DNA from 4 places in the Clostridium sp. CM027 genome. Region 1 is predicted to be linked to each of the others. Evidence: riboswitches for the same ligand, from Rfam matches in the RefSeq annotation. Region 1 holds a riboswitch; each other region holds the start of a gene.
What was found. Region 1 has a riboswitch for S-adenosylmethionine ahead of KTC92_RS10385 (O-acetylhomoserine aminocarboxypropyltransferase/cysteine synthase family protein). Riboswitches for the same ligand answer to the same signal wherever they lie in the genome.

Region 1 (4,365 bases):
ATTCTTAAATTACTACGACAGACAAGGTACTACAGATGCAGTAAAATTAAAGGAGGATATAATTTGATAAGCAGCGATGTAATTCGAGGATATAATGATACGATTATTCTTTTTATGCTTCAAGATGGCGAATCCTACGGGTATGAAATATCAAAAAACATCAGAAAATTATCAGAGGAGAAGTATGTTATGAAAGAGACCACACTCTATTCAGCATTCAACCGTCTTGAGAAGAATGGATATATCGAATCTTTCTATAAAGACGAAACCTTTGGTAAAAGACGCACATATTATAAAATCACCCCCGTAGGTTTAACCTACTATAAAGAAAAATGTGAAGAATGGAGCTTAACAAAAGAAGTTATTAATAAATTTATTAAGGAGAGGGATTAAAATGGAAACTATAAAAAATTATTTAGATAATATGTTTAAAGTCCTACCAAGAACAAATCAGACGGTCAAATTAAAAAACGATTTATTATGGAATATGGAAGAAAAATATAACGAGAATAAGAATGATGGAAAATCAGAAAATGAGGCCATTGGTATTGTAATTTCAGAATTTGGCAATATTGACGAATTAATTGATGAACTCGGCATCGAACATATGAAAGATGATGTTAAACTTAAAACCATTACACAGGAAGATGCAGATAATTTTATGGCTGAAAAAAAGAGATCTGGCTTATTGTTGGGTATTGGTGTTTCTTTATGTATTGTAGCAACGGCTATATTAATATTAATTACCACTCTCGTAGATAATGGCATTCTCGGTAAAGGTATTTCAAAAAATTTCAGCGATATGTTTGGTATTATTCCACTATTTATTCTACTTGTACCTGCTATAGCTTTATTCATTTATTCCGGTATAAAGCTAGAAAAATACAAGTATCTACAAAGCGGTTTTGATTTGCCTCCTCATGTAAAAGTAATTGTAAATCAAAAAAATAATGCTTTTGCATCAACCCATATGATATCTGTAATAACAGGTGTGTGCATATGTGTCATATCACCAGTTGCACTTTTTGTATCATCTGCTTTTGGCGACAATGCATCTAGCTACGGAGTAGTTGTTTTACTTGTGATGATTGCTATTGCCGTTTTCCTCTTTATATATTTTGGAAATATTAAGCAGAGTTTTAGTATTCTTTTACAGATTGGTGACTTTTCAAAAGAAAAAACTGAAGATAATAAACTTATTGGTGCAGTTGCTGCTATCGTATGGCCATTAGCAATCTGTATCTTCCTTGTCAGTGGATTAGTTTTTAATCTATGGCACATTAATTGGATTATATTCCCTATCGTTGGCATTTTATTTGGTATGTTCAGTGCAGCATATAGTATTATAAAAGGGCATAATTAAAATAATTTTATCTTTTAAAAAAGTATTGACAATTGTTTTTATGAGTAATATACTAAATACTAATAACTGAATACAACTTATCCAGAGTGGCAGAGGAACTGGTCCGATGAAGCCCGACAACCAGCATTCTTATTCGAATGTAGTGGTGTCAATTCCTGCAGATTGTAAAATCTGAAAGATAAGGATGTTAGCAAATTTTATGATACAATTTTATTGTTTATTAAAGTTAACTATTGCTACTTTCCTTATAGGAAAGTAGCTTTTTTTCTTCCCCAAAAATCTAAATAAATAATGTACTAAATACTAACAACTAAATATAACTTATCCAGAGCGGCAGAGGGACTGGCCCGATGATGCCCGACAACCAGCATTTTTAAAAGAAGTGCAATGGTGTCAATTCCATCAGATTGTAAAATCTGAAAGATAAGGACGATAGCAAATTTTATGATACAATTTTATTGTTTAATAAAATTAATCATGCTGCTTTCCTTATAGGAGAGCAGCTTTTTTTTGAAAAATAATTATAAAAGGAGAAATTAATATGAGTGAGCGAAAATTAAGTTTTGAAACATTACAGGTACATGCAGGGCAGGTTCCAGACCCTACTACAGGCTCGAGAGCAGTCCCAATTTATCAAACATCATCTTTTGTTTTTAAAAATGCAGATCATGCAGCAAATTTATTTCAATTAAAAGAAGAAGGAAATATATATTCAAGAATAATGAACCCAACTACAGACGTTTTTGAAAAAAGAGTAGCCGCTCTCGAAGGCGGAGTAGCAGGACTTGCTACAGCTTCAGGAATAGCTGCAACATTCTATGCAATACTTAATGTAGCAAATTCAGGCGATGAAATAGTAGCTGCAAGCACTCTATATGGTGGTACTTATGAACTATTTAATGTTACTCTTAGAAAACTTGGAATTAACGTAACATTTGTTGATCCAGATGATCCTGAAAATTTTAGAAAAGCTATCTCGAATAAAACAAAAGCACTTTATGCTGAAACAATGGGAAACCCAAAAATAAATGTTCTAGATATAGAGGCAGTAGCGGATATTGCTCATGAAAATAAAATACCCCTTATTATTGACAATACCTTTGCAACTCCCTTCCTTTGCCGTCCAATTGAGTATGGTGCAGATGTAATTATTCATTCAGCAACAAAGTTCATTGGAGGACATGGAACTACTATTGGTGGAATTATAGTTGATGCTGGTAAATTTGATTGGGCCGCTAGCGGTAAATTCCCTGATTTTACAACTCCGGATAAAAGCTATAATGGAATAGTATATGCTAATTTAGGTGCTCCAGCATTTGCTTTAAAAGCTAGAGTTCAACTTTTAAGAAACACCGGTGCGACGCTTAGCCCTCAAAGTGCATTTTTATTTCTTCAAGGTTTGGAATCATTATCGTTAAGAGTTGAGAGACATGTAACAAACGCTAGGAAAGTTGTTGAATTTTTGAGTAAGCATCCAAATGTTTCATGGGTAAATTATCCTGAACTTGAGGGGAGCAGATACAAAGATTTAGCTAAAAAATACCTACCAAAAGGAGCAGGATCAATATTCACTTTTGGAATAAAAGGTGGCCTTGAAGCTGGAAAAAAATTTATTAATAATGTAGAATTATTTTCGCTGCTTGCAAATGTTGCAGATGCAAAATCTCTAGTAATTCACCCCTCAAGTACAACTCATGCAGAGCTTAATGCAGAGGAGCAAAAATCTGCTGGAGTTACTTCAGATTTGATAAGACTTTCAATTGGCGTTGAGGGTATCGACGACATTATATACGATTTGACGCAAGCTCTAGAAAAATCAGTTCAATAAAAAGTCAATAATTCTTTGGCAGCTGGTTTCAAAATAAGGTCTTGTTCCTAACTATATTCCTCCATCACCTTAGATGACGGAGGAATAACTTTAAAGTTTAGAAAGGAAAACTATTATGAAAAAGGTAAAAATAGCGATTTTAGGTTTTGGAAATGTTGGGACGGGTGTATGGAAAATACTTCACGAAAATAGAAAAGAAATAATGAAACGTTCAAATTATGAAATAGAAGTTGCTAAAATACTTGTAAAAGATATAAATAAAAAAAGAGATATCAAAGCACCTAATGGCCTATTAACAGATAACATTGATGATATTATAAATGATGAAAGTATAAAAATTGTGGTTGAACTTATTGGTGGATGCGATAAATCTAAAGAGTATATGATACGCGCAATGAAATCTAAAAAACATATTGTAACTGCTAATAAATTAGTTATCGCGAACTGGGGCGAAGAGTTATTTAAAACAGCGGAGAAAGAAAACGTATTGTTTTATTATGAAGCAAGTGTGGCTGGTGGAATTCCAATAATACGCGAGATTAATGAGAGCCTTACAGCCAATAGGATTGAGCAGATAATTGGAATTATAAATGGAACAACTAATTACATATTAAGCAAAATGACAATGGATGGGATTAGCTTTGATGAAGCACTAAAGGAGGCGCAAGAAAAGGGTTATGCTGAAGCAGACCCAACCTCTGATGTTGATGGCTTTGACGCTGTATATAAGCTTGCAATAATGTCTTCTCTAGCATTTGGAACTAAGGTAGATCATGATTGTATTTATAGAGAAGGAATAAGAAGTATTAGTGACATAGATATAGAATATGCTAAAAAACTTGGTTATTCAATAAAACTTTTAGCAATAGCTAAAGAAGTAAATAACAAATTAGAGCTAAGAGTACATCCAACCCTAATACCTTCGAGCCACCCAATGGCAAATGTAGCCGATGCATTTAATGCTATTATGATAAAAGGAAATGCAGTTGGAGAGTTAATGCTATATGGAAAAGGCGCTGGAGCTTTTCCAACTGGAAGTGCAGTTGTAGGTGATATAATATCCATATTAAGGAATAATGTAAATCCTTATGACTTATTAGACCTAAGTGACAAGACTGATTTTAAAGAAGTGAAAAAATCAGAAGAAAATGAATCAGAATTCTATATTAGACTT
Region 2 (4,365 bases), 170 kb from region 1:
GGCGATTCCTCACTTCTAGAGAACTGCGACCCATCATCTCTGCCTACTCCAAGTTCTAATAACCTATGTATGGTTTTGGCTTCGCGACCAGTAGCCTCTGTCATTCTTTTGGCAGCCCTTCCGGTGGGCGCAGCCATATAAACTTTCATTCCTGCTTCTTCAAATACCTCTATAATGCAATTAATTATAGTAGTTTTGCCAGTACCTGGACCTCCCGTTATTATTTCAATACTATTTTCTGCAGCACCACAAATAGCAGTCTTTTGAGACGTTGCAAATTTTATGTTTTTTTCTTCTTCGAAGTCATTAATCTTTTCTTCTATGTCTATTTCTAATTCGTCATACTTTTCTATAGATAAGGTTATAATTTTTTTAGTAATAGCTAATTCACAGTAATAGAACGGCATAGTGAAAACACAGTCTTCTTCATCAATATTTTCGACTTTCAATTTTCCCTGCAATACATTATCATAAACATTTTTTTCAATTTCTTCAGCCGTAACCCCAAGAATATTTTTAGATTCTTGGTATAATTTGTTTAACGGCATATAAGTATTTCCCATAGCGCAAAATTCATTTACCACATAATTAATTCCACTTTGTATTCTGAAAGGCGACTCTTTGTCAATGCCTAAACTTTGTGCTATCTTATCTGCAATTTTAAATCCTACTCCAGAAATGGTTTCAGTTAACACATAAGGATTATCCTGTACTACCTTTATAGAGTCTCCTCCATATTTTTTATAAATTTTCACACATTGGTTAGGTGTTACTCCATATGTTTGAAGAAATATCATTATATTTTTAACTTCTCGTTGCTTAGAATATGATTCAAAAATTAATTGAATCTTTTTTTGTCCTACACCATCAATCTCTTTTAATCTTTCAATTTCATTATCTAATATATTCATGGTGTTTTCACCAAAGTGCTGTACAATTTTTTTAGCAGTTATTGGTCCAATTCCTTGAATAACTCCTGAAGCTAAATATTTTTCTATACCTTCAAGTGAACTAGGTATTATTTCCTCACATTGTATTATTCTAAATTGCTTGCCAAATTGAGGATGAGTAACCCACTCCCCCGTTAATTTCAGGTTCTGCCCTTCACTTATATATGGCACAATGCCTACCACAGTTATCTGCTTTTTATTATCATTCAAATGAGCAATTATATATCCATTTTCTTCATTATGAAATACTACATCTTCGATTATCCCTTGTATTTCCGGCATAAAATCTCTCCTATTTATAAATTCATATAATAACATTAATAATAATATTATTAGCAATAATATTATTATTAATGTTATTATATCATATGTATTTTACATCTCTTATGTTCAGTATACCCCTATCTTAGGTTTTATCAAAATACTACTTAATAATCACATGCACTAAAAAGGGATAACAATTAATAATTGTTATCCCTTTTTTTATATTATACGTACTTTTTTATTTCATCAACCTTGTTTAGTTTTTCCCATGAAAGATCTAAATCAATTCTTCCAAAATGTCCATAGGCAGCTACTTGTTTATAAACAGGTCTTCTTAGTTCTAATTCTCTTATAATTACAGCTGGCCTTAAATCAAATACTTTTTCAACTATTTGAACTATTTTATCATCGTCAATTTTTCCTGTTCCGAAAGTTTCGACCTCTATAGATACCGGTTTAGCTACACCTATAGCATAAGCTAACTGAATTTCCAATTTATCTGAAACTCCTGCAGCAACTAAATTTTTAGCAACCCATCTTGCAGCATATGCAGCGGATCTATCAACTTTTGTTGCATCCTTTCCTGAGAATGCTCCACCTCCATGTCTTCCATATCCACCATAAGTATCTACTATTATTTTTCTTCCTGTTAAACCAGAGTCTCCTTGCGGTCCTCCAATTACAAATCTGCCTGTAGGATTTATATAATATTTAGTATTTTCATCTAATAATCCACTTGGAACTACAGGTTTTATTACATGCTCTTTTAAATCATTTTCAATTTGATCATGAGTTGCTTCTTCTGCATGTTGAGTTGAAATAACAATAGTATCTATTCTTACTGGCTTATTATCTTCATACTCTACAGTAACTTGAGTCTTTCCGTCCGGTCTTAAGTAATCTAATGTGCCATTTTTTCTTACTTCGCTTAACTTTCTTGCTAATCTGTGAGCCATAGCAATTGGTAGTGGCATGTATTCTGGTGTCTCATTAGTTGCAAATCCAAACATCATGCCTTGATCACCAGCACCTATTGCGTCAACCTTATCAATCTCGCCTGCTTTAGATTCTAATGCCTCATCTACTCCCATAGCTATATCTGTTGATTGTTCATTAATAGACGTAAGTACAGCGCATGTGCTAGCATCAAACCCGTATTTTGCTCTAGTATATCCTATGCCTTCAATGGTATTCCTAACAACCTTAGGAACATCTACATAACAACTAGTTGTTATCTCTCCCATTACTAAAACCATTCCTGTAGTAACCGCTGTTTCACAAGCAACCCTAGCATAAGGATCTTGCTCTAAAATAGCATCAAGTACAGCATCTGAAATTTGGTCACAAATTTTGTCTGGATGTCCTTCTGTAACGGATTCTGATGTAAATAATCTTTTCATTATAATTCTCCCTTCTATTCTCTAAAATTTCCCTATAAAAAAATAAAACCTCTTCCAAATATAAGAAGAGGTGATTTAATCATCTCCCTTATCTTGCAGATTATAACTGCAGGAATTGGCACCATGGTGCATTGCACCGGTTGCCGGGTTTCATAGGGCCTTTTTCCCTCCACCTCTCTTGATAAGAGTTATCAATTATTAACTTTTAATTATAATACCATATGCATTCTATGGTGTCAACAGAATCTAAACCCTGTAAAAAATAAAAAAAGACATCTATAGATGTCTTTTGGTGGAGGAGGACGGATTCGAACCATCGAAACATTACGTAACAGATTTACAGTCTGCCCCCTTTGGCCACTCGGGAACTCCTCCATATGTGGAGCTGGCAATAGGAATTGAACCTACAACCTGCTGATTACAAGTCAGCTGCTCTACCGTTGAGCCATGCCAGCATGCATTTTATTCTATTTTAAAAAGATTATTATGGTGGGAACAACAGGGTTCGAACCTGTGACCCTCTGCTTGTAAGGCAGATGCTCTCCCAGCTGAGCTATGCTCCCATAATTTATTGTAAACCATAATTTATTGTAAACCATTATAAATGGTGGAGGAGGACGGATTCGAACCATCGAAACATTACGTAACAGATTTACAGTCTGCCCCCTTTGGCCACTCGGGAACTCCTCCACTTATGGAGCTGGCAATAGGAATTGAACCTACAACCTGCTGATTACAAGTCAGCTGCTCTACCGTTGAGCCATGCCAGCATATTATGTTTTATCATTTTGCCGTTTTACCGTTTTACCGTGTCGACAAGAATTATTATACAACTTTAATTAATTAATTTCAAGTCTATTATCCTTTAATAAACGACTTCTTCTCTCCATAACTATACTATTCGCATATTTGCTTAATATTAAGCATTGATACAACTTACTATTTGCACAAATAATTTATTATATTTTTTATTTGGTTTTCCTTCATATAGTTAATATACTTATATATCATTTTTTAATTAATCATTTTTTTATTCTTTATTATAATAATACACGGGATTTATTCATATAAATTATTCATAGGAAACTAATAATTTTTCCCCAGCGCAATACAAGGAGGTATATTTCTTGAGTAAAGCTAAAACCCATTATAAAGATCCTTTAGCATACTATACACTTTCTAATTTTCTAAAAGACTATATTGACAAAAATACTTTAGTTGTTTGCATAGGTACCGATAGATGTATAGGCGATTGTCTAGGTCCTTTAGTTGGTACACTTTTAAAAAATAGTTCCTTTCCATTACCTGTATATGGCACTATAGATAATCCAATTCATGCCTTAAACATAGATAGTAAATTATCTAAAATAAATGCATTGCACCCAAATTGTACTATAATAGGTGTAGATGCTTGTTTAGGAGACATTTCAAATATTGGAGAACTCCAAGCTAGAAATTATCCAATTCATCCTGGCAAAGGTGTAGGGAAAACCCTTCCTAAGGTAGGCACTCTTTCATTAATAGGTATAGTAGATTCAAGTGATGATAGTGAATTATTTACAAATAGAAACATAAGATTGAGCTTGGTAATGGATATTGCTAATGTTTTAAGCAGATCCCTCTTGCATTCATACTATTTGCACTCCCTTACCAATGAAGAAAATAATTTGAGCCCTGTTTAACATGCTTTAATTAGTTTTAAATAATTATCCACAATTTAAACTTACAAATCTTATATAATATAAAAATAA
Region 3 (4,365 bases), 840 kb from region 1:
CTTATACCTTTATAATCTATACCACCATGTTTATAAAATCTTTGGTCTTCTATTGAAGTGACAGCTTTACCTACATAGGGATTTAAGTCTGCTTCTTTTGTGTAATAATATGTATTGGTCTTAAATTCTTTTAATAGTTTACCATTAGTATCAAAAAATTGTGTTGGTTTTCGGGTATTAAAGGAGGTTTCGTTTATGGTTTGTGCTATATTGTTAGCATCTTTTATAGTTGCCTCTATTTTAGGCCCATATTTAATATAACCATATCCTAAAGTTATCGTAGCCGATACGAAAATTATTGCAGAAAATATCAATAAACCTTTAACGATTTTTTTCCAAAGTTTCTTTTTAACCGGTGCTGTTTTTATGGGTTCTACATTTTTATTATCATCCATTAATATCTCCTCCTTTTTTTATTATACAAAAAATGTCCAGGGTTAGCCCTAAATGACCACGCTTCATACATACTGTAAAGGGGGGGCTTACTTGGTCGCCATAAGTATTTCCTGTTTTTAGTCCTATATTCAATTGTTATTACTGAATTCTAATACTAGGTCACATAAAAGAGACCTTATGGGTCTCTCTTATACTATTAAAAAAGTGCTTAGTTTATGTGTGTATAATACAATTATTTTACAATTTTGTCAATAACACCAAGTTATATGATGTGATTTCTATTGATGTTAATTATTTCTTATTGGCATTTCAAACATTAGCCATACAATGTATCCTCCTAGAACAATATAATTATTACAATATATTATAACATAAATAATGTAACATGAATATTTATGTTATATATAAAGTATGAACAAAATATATATTATGATGAAACATCATTAGACAGTTGTATGATGTTTGGAGAAGGTGTATATAAAAACTTCTTTACATAGCATTCATATAGTGATATTATAAATCTAATTTAATAAATAAGTTAATTCTCATCAAGAGAGATAGAGGGACTGGCCCGATGACATCTCGGCAACCATCAGACGTATTGTCTGAATAGGTGCTAAATCCTGCGTTAATTTCATTGTAAATTAGCGGAAGATGAGAGAGGTGTCTTTGTAATTTTATACCTCTTTCATCATTATATAATGATGAAAGAGGTTTTTGTTTTTTTGAATAGATGTAAATAAAATTTAATAGTGTCTTATCAAGAGAGGTGGAGGGACTGGCCCTATGAACCCCGACAACCAGTATCATATTATGATACATGGTGTTAATTCCTGCAGCATTGCTGCAAGATAAGAATAAGTTTGGAAGTAGTGCCCAAGTTTATTCTTGGGCTCTATTTTTTTAGAGTGATGTTTAAAGAAAGGATCAAAAGGTAAAGATGAATTATAAGAAATGAAAAGGAGAAGGGATATCATGATTAAAGTTCGAGGTGTAAGTAAAAGTTTTTCAGGGGTTAAAGTGTTAAATGATGTTTCATTTACAGTGGAGGAGGGTGATATTTATGGTGTTATTGGTCACAGTGGAGCTGGTAAATCCACTTTACTTAGATGCTTTAATGGGCTTGAAACCTATGATACAGGTACCATTAATATAATGGAAAAAGGGGTGAAACAGCTAAGTTTGAAAGAACTTCGCGAGTTTAGGAAAAATGTAGGCATAATATTTCAAAGTTTTAATCTTATTAACAGTAAAAATGTTTTTGAAAACATAGCATTTCCACTAGAAATATGGGGAAACGATAAAAATTTTATTAAAAAAAGAGTAGATAGCTTAATAGAGTTAGTAGGACTTAAGGATAAAGCAAACACCAATGTAAAACAACTTAGCGGAGGGCAGAAGCAAAGAGTTGGAATTGCAAGAGCGCTTTCACTTAATCCGAAAATATTACTTTGTGATGAAGCTACCTCTGCACTAGATCCTAAAACTACAAAATCTATATTAGAGCTTTTAAGAGCTATCAATAACAAATTTAATATAACAATTATTGTAGTTACCCATCAGATGGAAGTGGTCAAAGAAATTTGTAATAAATTTATTCTTTTAGAAGGAGGGGAAATTAAAAGCCATGGCATTACCGATGAACTATTTATTAGGCCAACAAAGGAAATGCAAACACTTATGGGAGAGGAAGAATTACTGCCTAGCACTGGATATAACATTAAAATATTTTTTACAAAGGAAATTACCCAGAGTTGCCTTATAACATCAATTGCCAGGGAGTTAAATATTGATTTTTCAATAGTATGGGGCAGGCTTGAAAAATTTAGGGATAACGTAATGGGAAGTCTCATAATAAATGCAAGTAAAGAGAATAAGAAGAAGATATTAAATTATTTAGATGAAAAATCTATAGAGTGGGAGCTCATTAATTATTCTGTGCAGCTTGAGAAGCACAAGGGAGAGAGTATAAATGCTATTTAAAGATATTTTATTACCTGCACTAAAAGAAACTATATATATGGTAACATTATCCACGATTTTTACAGTTATTTTAGGGTTTATTTCAGCAGTAGGATTAATTATAACTGGACCTATTGGCCTAAGGCCAAACACTTTAATCTATAAAATCTTAAATTTAGTAATAAATGTACTTAGGTCTTTTCCGTTTATTATACTAATGATATCTATATTCCCTTTAACTAAGCTTATAGTTGGAACAACAATAGGTACTAATGCAGCTATAGTTCCTCTAACGCTTGGTGCAGCACCTTTTGCTGCAAGAATAATAGAATCTGCACTTTTAGAAGTGGATTATGGAATTGTTGAAGCAGCTAAGTCATTTGGTGCAAAAACCTATCAAATTATATTTAAGGTTATGTTAAAAGAGGCAATGCCGTCTATAGTTCTTGGAGTTACGTTAACAATAATAAACATTATAGGTTACTCAGCTATGGCTGGGACAATTGGTGGAGGGGGACTTGGAGATGTAGCCGTAAAATATGGTTACTATAGATTTAAGTCAGATATCATGATATACACTGTAATTATATTAATTGCAGTTGTGCAAGTAATTCAAGCCTTAGGAAATATATTGTACAGAAAAATGATTAAATAAGTTTTGAATTATAAAAATATTAAAAGAAAAATAAGAGGAGGAAATTAAAAATGAAAAAAATATTAAGCATATTATTAACAATAGTTGTGATTTTTACACTGAGTGGATGTGGAGCAAAAAAAGAGGCGGATGTAACTGAGAAAAAAATCATTAAAGTAGGTGCGTCACCAGTGCCTCATAAAGAAATATTAGAGGCTATAAAGCCGATTCTCGCAAAAGAGGGATATACTCTCGAAATAGTAGAATTTACTGACTATGTAACACCAAACACTGCACTAGCCGAGGGACAATTAGATGCTAATTTCTTTCAACATATTCCTTATTTGCAATCCTTTAGTAAAGAAAAGGGAGTGGACCTAGACTATACTGTAAAGGTTCATCTTGAACCTATGGGTGTGTACTCTAATAAATATAAAAAGCTAAGTGATTTAAAAGATGGAGCTAAAATAGCCATTCCAAGTGATCCTACAAATGGAGCAAGAGCACTTAGAGTGCTTGAGAAGGAAGGGCTATTAAAACTAAAAAGTGGAGATCTTATTTCTAAACTTGATATTACTGAAAATAAAAAGAATTTTAAAATAACTGAATTAGACGCTCCTCAGCTTCCAAGGATTTTAAAAGATGTGGATGCAGCAGTTATAAACTCAAATTTTGCAATAGAAGCCAATTTAAATCCGACAAAAGACGCACTAGCAATTGAATCAAAAGATTCGCCTTATGCAAATGTGCTTGCAGTTAGAAAAGAAGATAAAACTAAACCTCATATAGAAGCACTTTCAAAGGCATTAAATTCTCCAGAAGTTAAAAAAATTATTGAAGATAAATATAAAGGAGATATAATTCCTGCTTTCTAAAAAAAATATAAAACCATTAATCATTTTGCTTTGGGCGTAATAGTCGAAAGTAAGATGATTTTTTTATAGTAAAGCATAAAGTTTAACGACATTTTTATACTTTTATTTTTTAAAAAATTCATTTTATACCTTATTAGTGTATAATTACCGTATGCAAATAATTTTTGGAGTAATTAATTCTAAAATGCAAATAAGGATAACATTATAATATGGAGGTTTAAAAATGAGTGTATTATTTCAAGCAATAAATAATTTTTTTGATTTTATAGTTCCTATTGCGGATTTTCTATGGGAATTTCCAACTAATTTTAAGTGGTATCAAAACATCCCGGTTTTAGGTAATTTTGCCTTTGCAGTTATTTTACTTTTAGGAACAGGAATTTATCTTACATTTAAAACTGGATTTATTCAAGTTATGGCATTTAAAAAAGGAATTAAGATTCTTGCTACAAAAAAGGAAACAGATACTGGGGTTAGTTCATTAGCATCATTTTTACT
Region 4 (4,365 bases), 180 kb from region 1:
TGTTATTTCAGCAATTGTTATCTCAGTTGGATACGCACTTGGACTATTCCTTGTTGGTATATTTACTAACTGGTCAACTGTTATGACTGGAAATGGCGTTCACTTAGGTAATGTTGGTTATGTAGTAATGAGTAACCTAGGATATTCTCTTGGTAGCGCATTCGGTGCAAGCGAAGCAACATGTTTAGCTTTGGCGCATGGAGTAGCTAGATTCGTTGGGCTTTCAATGTTCTTAGCTTTAGCCGGTGCATTCTTTACATTAATGTTTTCTCCATTAAAACAATTAATTGAAGGTACTCCAGCTAAATTATGGCCTGGGAAAATGGCAGAAATGAAAAATGGAATGCCTCAAAGGGCTATGTGGATTCAAGCTACAATAGTTTGTGTTATTATTGCTCTTGTATCCTTTGGTGGAGAGAATATGTCAGGTTTCTTCGTTGTATTAGTAGCTATGACTAATGTAGCTATGACTCTTCCATACATGTTTATAGCTTTTGCTTTTGCACCATTTAAGAAAAACAAAGATATTATTAAGCCTTTTGAAATATTCAAAACTGAAAGAAGTGCACTAATATGGACAATAGTTGTTATGTTCACTGTTGGATTTGCAAACTTCTTCTCAATAATACAACCAGCACTGGAAGGAAAATTGAGCATAACACTTTGGAGTATAGGTGGCCCGATATTTTTTGCGGCTGTTGCCTGGTTTATGTATAGCCACTATGAAAAGAAATATTTAAATAAAAATATACCCTTTACAAATAAAAATTTTAAATAAGTCTATGCTGAATCAAAAAGATGATTTCTGTGTTGTGCACAGAAATCATTTTTTTGCTTTTCACATTATATTATATAATTTCCTCAATAAATAATTTTATTATTATTCCATTTACCTGATTTCATGTAGATTATACACATTACAAGTGATGCGAATGTTGCAAGAGGAGAAGCAAATCCAATTTCATATAGAGTCATACCTACTATTTTACTTAAAACAAAAGATAACGGTATACGAATGATAAATGTAGCAATTAAACTGTGAATCATTGGAAATAACGAATTACCACAACCACTAAAAAACGAGTTCATACAAAATACAAAGCATACCAAAATGCAATCGATGCTGTATGATTTAATATATAATGCAGCTGTTTCTATGACCGCTGTATCCCTAGAAAACAATGCTGTAAGCGATGTTGGATTCCATTGTGCATATGCATAACATATTATTCCTAATATTAATGAGCATCCCGTGCCTATATACAAACATTGTTTTGCTCTTTCCTTCTTTCCTGCCCCCATATTCTGAGCTGTCATCGCTGCAATTGCTGAAGCAAATGCAATCGTTGGAAGCATTGTAAATACAATTATTTTTTCGACAACACCTACAGATGCAGAAGCAGTAAGTCCCATTACATTAATAACTGCTGTAATTATTATAAAAGAAATATTAATTAAACCATCCTGTAATGCTATTGGTAATCCTAGCTTAAATACCTTCTTTGCTTTTCCTGCTTCAATCCTAATATGACTACGATGAAACTCAAAGTTAAAACCTATCTTTTTTATATACAGCACCCCAATTATGAAGCTTATAGCTTGAGCAGCTATAGTAGCAATTGCAGCTCCTGGCGCCCCCATATGGAACCCACCCACTAATATTAAATCTACCATAATATTAGTTACGCAAGCTACCGCAATAAAGAATAATGGTGCTTTTGAATTGCCTAGCCCTCGCAGAATACCACTCAACGCATTGTACCCTATAATAAATGGAATACCACAAGAACAGATAAAAATATATTCTTTTGTGTATTTAAATGCCTCTGTTGGCGTATTCATTAAATTTGTAATAGTACCTGTCATTACCACCATAATTACAGTCAACACAGCTGCTATTATACCAAATGTACAAATGATAGTTCCAACTGACTCTGCAATATCTTTATATTTTTTTGCACCCAAATAGTTGCCAATTAAAATAGTACCTCCAGTTGTTAATCCAAGGATAACGCTTGTGATTGTCTGCATAATCTGGCTTCCTGTTGCCACAGCAGAAACTTGCGCCGAATTATCAAACTGTCCAACAACCAACAAATCAGCTGCACCATAGAGTGCTTGCAACAAGCTTGCTAATAGAAACGGAAATGCAAATTTTAAAAGCGTTGGGATAACCTTACCCTCTGTTAAAGTATTCTCTTGTTTCATAATAACCTTTCCTTCTGTTAAAATGTTCTGTTGTGTCATAATATGTGCCTCCTAAAATAAAAAAATGCTGGATAAGGAAGTTGGCTTTATCCAACCATCTTATCCAGCATATAATTATCTATATACCCTCCGATGAACAGTAGCAATCGTAACACATATGTTCAATATTGTCAAAAATAAAACAAAGACATTTTTACCTATTGACAATTGCTTTTACGAGTAATATACTAAGCAATAACAACTGAATACAACTTATCCAGAGCGGCAGAGGGACTGGCCCGATGATGCCCGACAACCAGCATTCTTAAGTGGAGTGCAATGGTGTCAATTCCATCAGATTATAAAATCTGAAAGATAAGGACGATAGCAAATTTTATAATACAATTTTATTGTTTATTAAAGTTAATCACGCTGCTTTCCTTATAGGAAAGCAGCTTTTTTTTATAAGATGCCTAATTACAAGGAGGATGCAAATGCCAATAAAAATACCTGACAATCTTCCAGCGTTTAAAACTTTAAATAAAGAGAACATTTTTACTATTACAGAAGACTGCGCATTTCACCAAGATATTCGGCCTTTAAAAATTGTGATTTTAAACCTTATGCCAACAAAAATCGATACTGAAACACAAATTTTAAGACTTCTTGGGAACTCTCCACTACAGATTGATATAGTTCTTCTTCACCCTGCAAGCCATGCATGTAAAAATATATCGCAGGAACATTTAATTAAATTTTATAACACTTTTGAAGAAATAAAGAATTCTAGATTTGATGGAATGATAATAACTGGAGCGCCAATTGAAAGTATTCCCTTTGAAGAAGTGGATTACTGGGAGGAGCTTAAAAAAATTATGGAATGGAGTGTTCACAATGTATACTCTACCTTGCATATTTGTTGGGGTGCTCAAGCAGGGCTTCATTATCATTACGGAGTGCAAAAACATAAACTTGATAGTAAAGTATTTGGAGTGTTTAAACATAAAATAACAAAGCAAAACGTTAAACTTTTGAGTGGATTTGATGATGAATTTTATGTTCCACATTCAAGACATACTGAAATAAGAAAAGTTGATATTGATAAAATAGATGAGCTTGAAATTTTATCAGAATCTGAGGAATCAGGCATTTACATTGTATCAGCAAAAAAGGGAAGACAAATTTTTATAACCGGGCATTCAGAGTATGATCCATTAACATTAAAAAATGAATATGACAGGGATATAGCAAACGGCTTAAATATAAATGTCCCCAAAAATTATTATCCAAAAGACGATCCATTAAAAATACCTATCGTAAAATGGAGAGGTCACTCAAGTTTGCTTTTTTTAAACTGGTTAAATTATTATGTTTATCAGGAGACACCTTACAATTTGGTGTACCTAGAATAATACATATAAAAGTTGGGCCCCTAGTAACTTAGGGACCCAACTCTAAATATTGAACTTTATTAAAATTTAATCTGTATTAGAAATACGTTTCTTAAATTCTTCCATGTCATGGAATGAACTTATATATACCCTATGTAAGGAAAGTATACCATCCTCTTTGGAAGACCATCTGCCGTCAGTACTAAAAGCCATTGTATACCCTGCTTCTCGTACAGCCTCAATTGAAGTTTTGCTGTATCCACCATAAGGGTAGGAAAAGAATTTTATTTGTTTATTTAATATTTTTTCCAAATCTTTTTTAGATTTAACTAAAGTTTCTAGTTGCTTATCCTTAGGCATCTCTTTTAAATTTTCATGCTTTACGGTATGACTCCCTATTTCCACTCCATATTTTTCCATTTCCACAAGCTGTTTCGAAGTCATATAGTTAGGACTTTTATCAATACTACCAGTAATAACAAAAATTGTTGCTTTAAAATTATACTTTTTCAAAACAGGGAACATATCCGTATAATTATCTTCATAACCATCATCAAAAGTAAGAACTATGGATTTTTCAGGTATTGGTATATCCTTAATAAGATATTCATATAAATTTGTAAGTGTAATAGTATAATAACCATTATCTTTTAAATATTTTAGTTGCTCCTCAAATCTTTTAACAGGAAGACGAATAGGATTATCTTTTTCGTAGTCAATTGAATGGTACATTAAAACTGGAACACTCTTTCCTGAAGCCTTCATAACAGCAGTCTTGTCAAAAGCG

Region 2: it holds a riboswitch for S-adenosylmethionine, as region 1 does, so the genes downstream of both, metK (methionine adenosyltransferase) here and KTC92_RS10385 (O-acetylhomoserine aminocarboxypropyltransferase/cysteine synthase family protein) in region 1, are expected to answer to the same signal.
Region 3: it holds a riboswitch for S-adenosylmethionine, as region 1 does, so the genes downstream of both, KTC92_RS14405 (methionine ABC transporter ATP-binding protein) here and KTC92_RS10385 (O-acetylhomoserine aminocarboxypropyltransferase/cysteine synthase family protein) in region 1, are expected to answer to the same signal.
Region 4: it holds a riboswitch for S-adenosylmethionine, as region 1 does, so the genes downstream of both, metA (homoserine O-succinyltransferase) here and KTC92_RS10385 (O-acetylhomoserine aminocarboxypropyltransferase/cysteine synthase family protein) in region 1, are expected to answer to the same signal.

Annotation. Positions count from the first base shown of each region.
Region 1 is NZ_CP077725.1:2,179,710-2,184,074, forward strand. It holds gene KTC92_RS10375 (PadR family transcriptional regulator) at 64-393, shown strand; gene KTC92_RS10380 (permease prefix domain 1-containing protein) at 395-1,363, shown strand; SAM riboswitch class I at 1,438-1,548, shown strand; SAM riboswitch class I at 1,682-1,793, shown strand; gene KTC92_RS10385 (O-acetylhomoserine aminocarboxypropyltransferase/cysteine synthase family protein) at 1,905-3,191, shown strand; gene KTC92_RS10390 (homoserine dehydrogenase) at 3,307-4,365, shown strand, end outside.
Region 2 is NZ_CP077725.1:2,348,891-2,353,255, forward strand. It holds gene KTC92_RS11095 (ATP-dependent RecD-like DNA helicase) at 1-1,232, opposite strand, end outside; gene metK (methionine adenosyltransferase) at 1,439-2,614, opposite strand; SAM riboswitch class I at 2,700-2,802, opposite strand; tRNA gene KTC92_RS11105 (tRNA-Tyr) at 2,905-2,989, opposite strand; tRNA gene KTC92_RS11110 (tRNA-Thr) at 2,995-3,069, opposite strand; tRNA gene KTC92_RS11115 (tRNA-Val) at 3,102-3,177, opposite strand; tRNA gene KTC92_RS11120 (tRNA-Tyr) at 3,220-3,304, opposite strand; tRNA gene KTC92_RS11125 (tRNA-Thr) at 3,310-3,384, opposite strand; gene yyaC (spore protease YyaC) at 3,742-4,296, shown strand.
Region 3 is NZ_CP077725.1:3,017,991-3,022,355, forward strand. It holds gene KTC92_RS14400 (transglycosylase domain-containing protein) at 1-395, opposite strand, end outside; SAM riboswitch class I at 939-1,057, shown strand; SAM riboswitch class I at 1,151-1,254, shown strand; gene KTC92_RS14405 (methionine ABC transporter ATP-binding protein) at 1,372-2,379, shown strand; gene KTC92_RS14410 (methionine ABC transporter permease) at 2,369-3,013, shown strand; gene KTC92_RS14415 (MetQ/NlpA family ABC transporter substrate-binding protein) at 3,064-3,867, shown strand; gene KTC92_RS14420 (sodium:alanine symporter family protein) at 4,091-4,365, shown strand, end outside.
Region 4 is NZ_CP077725.1:2,000,641-2,005,005, forward strand. It holds gene yjeM (glutamate/gamma-aminobutyrate family transporter YjeM) at 1-778, shown strand, start outside; gene KTC92_RS09450 (MATE family efflux transporter) at 862-2,247, opposite strand; SAM riboswitch class I at 2,458-2,569, shown strand; gene metA (homoserine O-succinyltransferase) at 2,682-3,599, shown strand; gene KTC92_RS09460 (polysaccharide deacetylase family protein) at 3,666-4,365, opposite strand, start outside.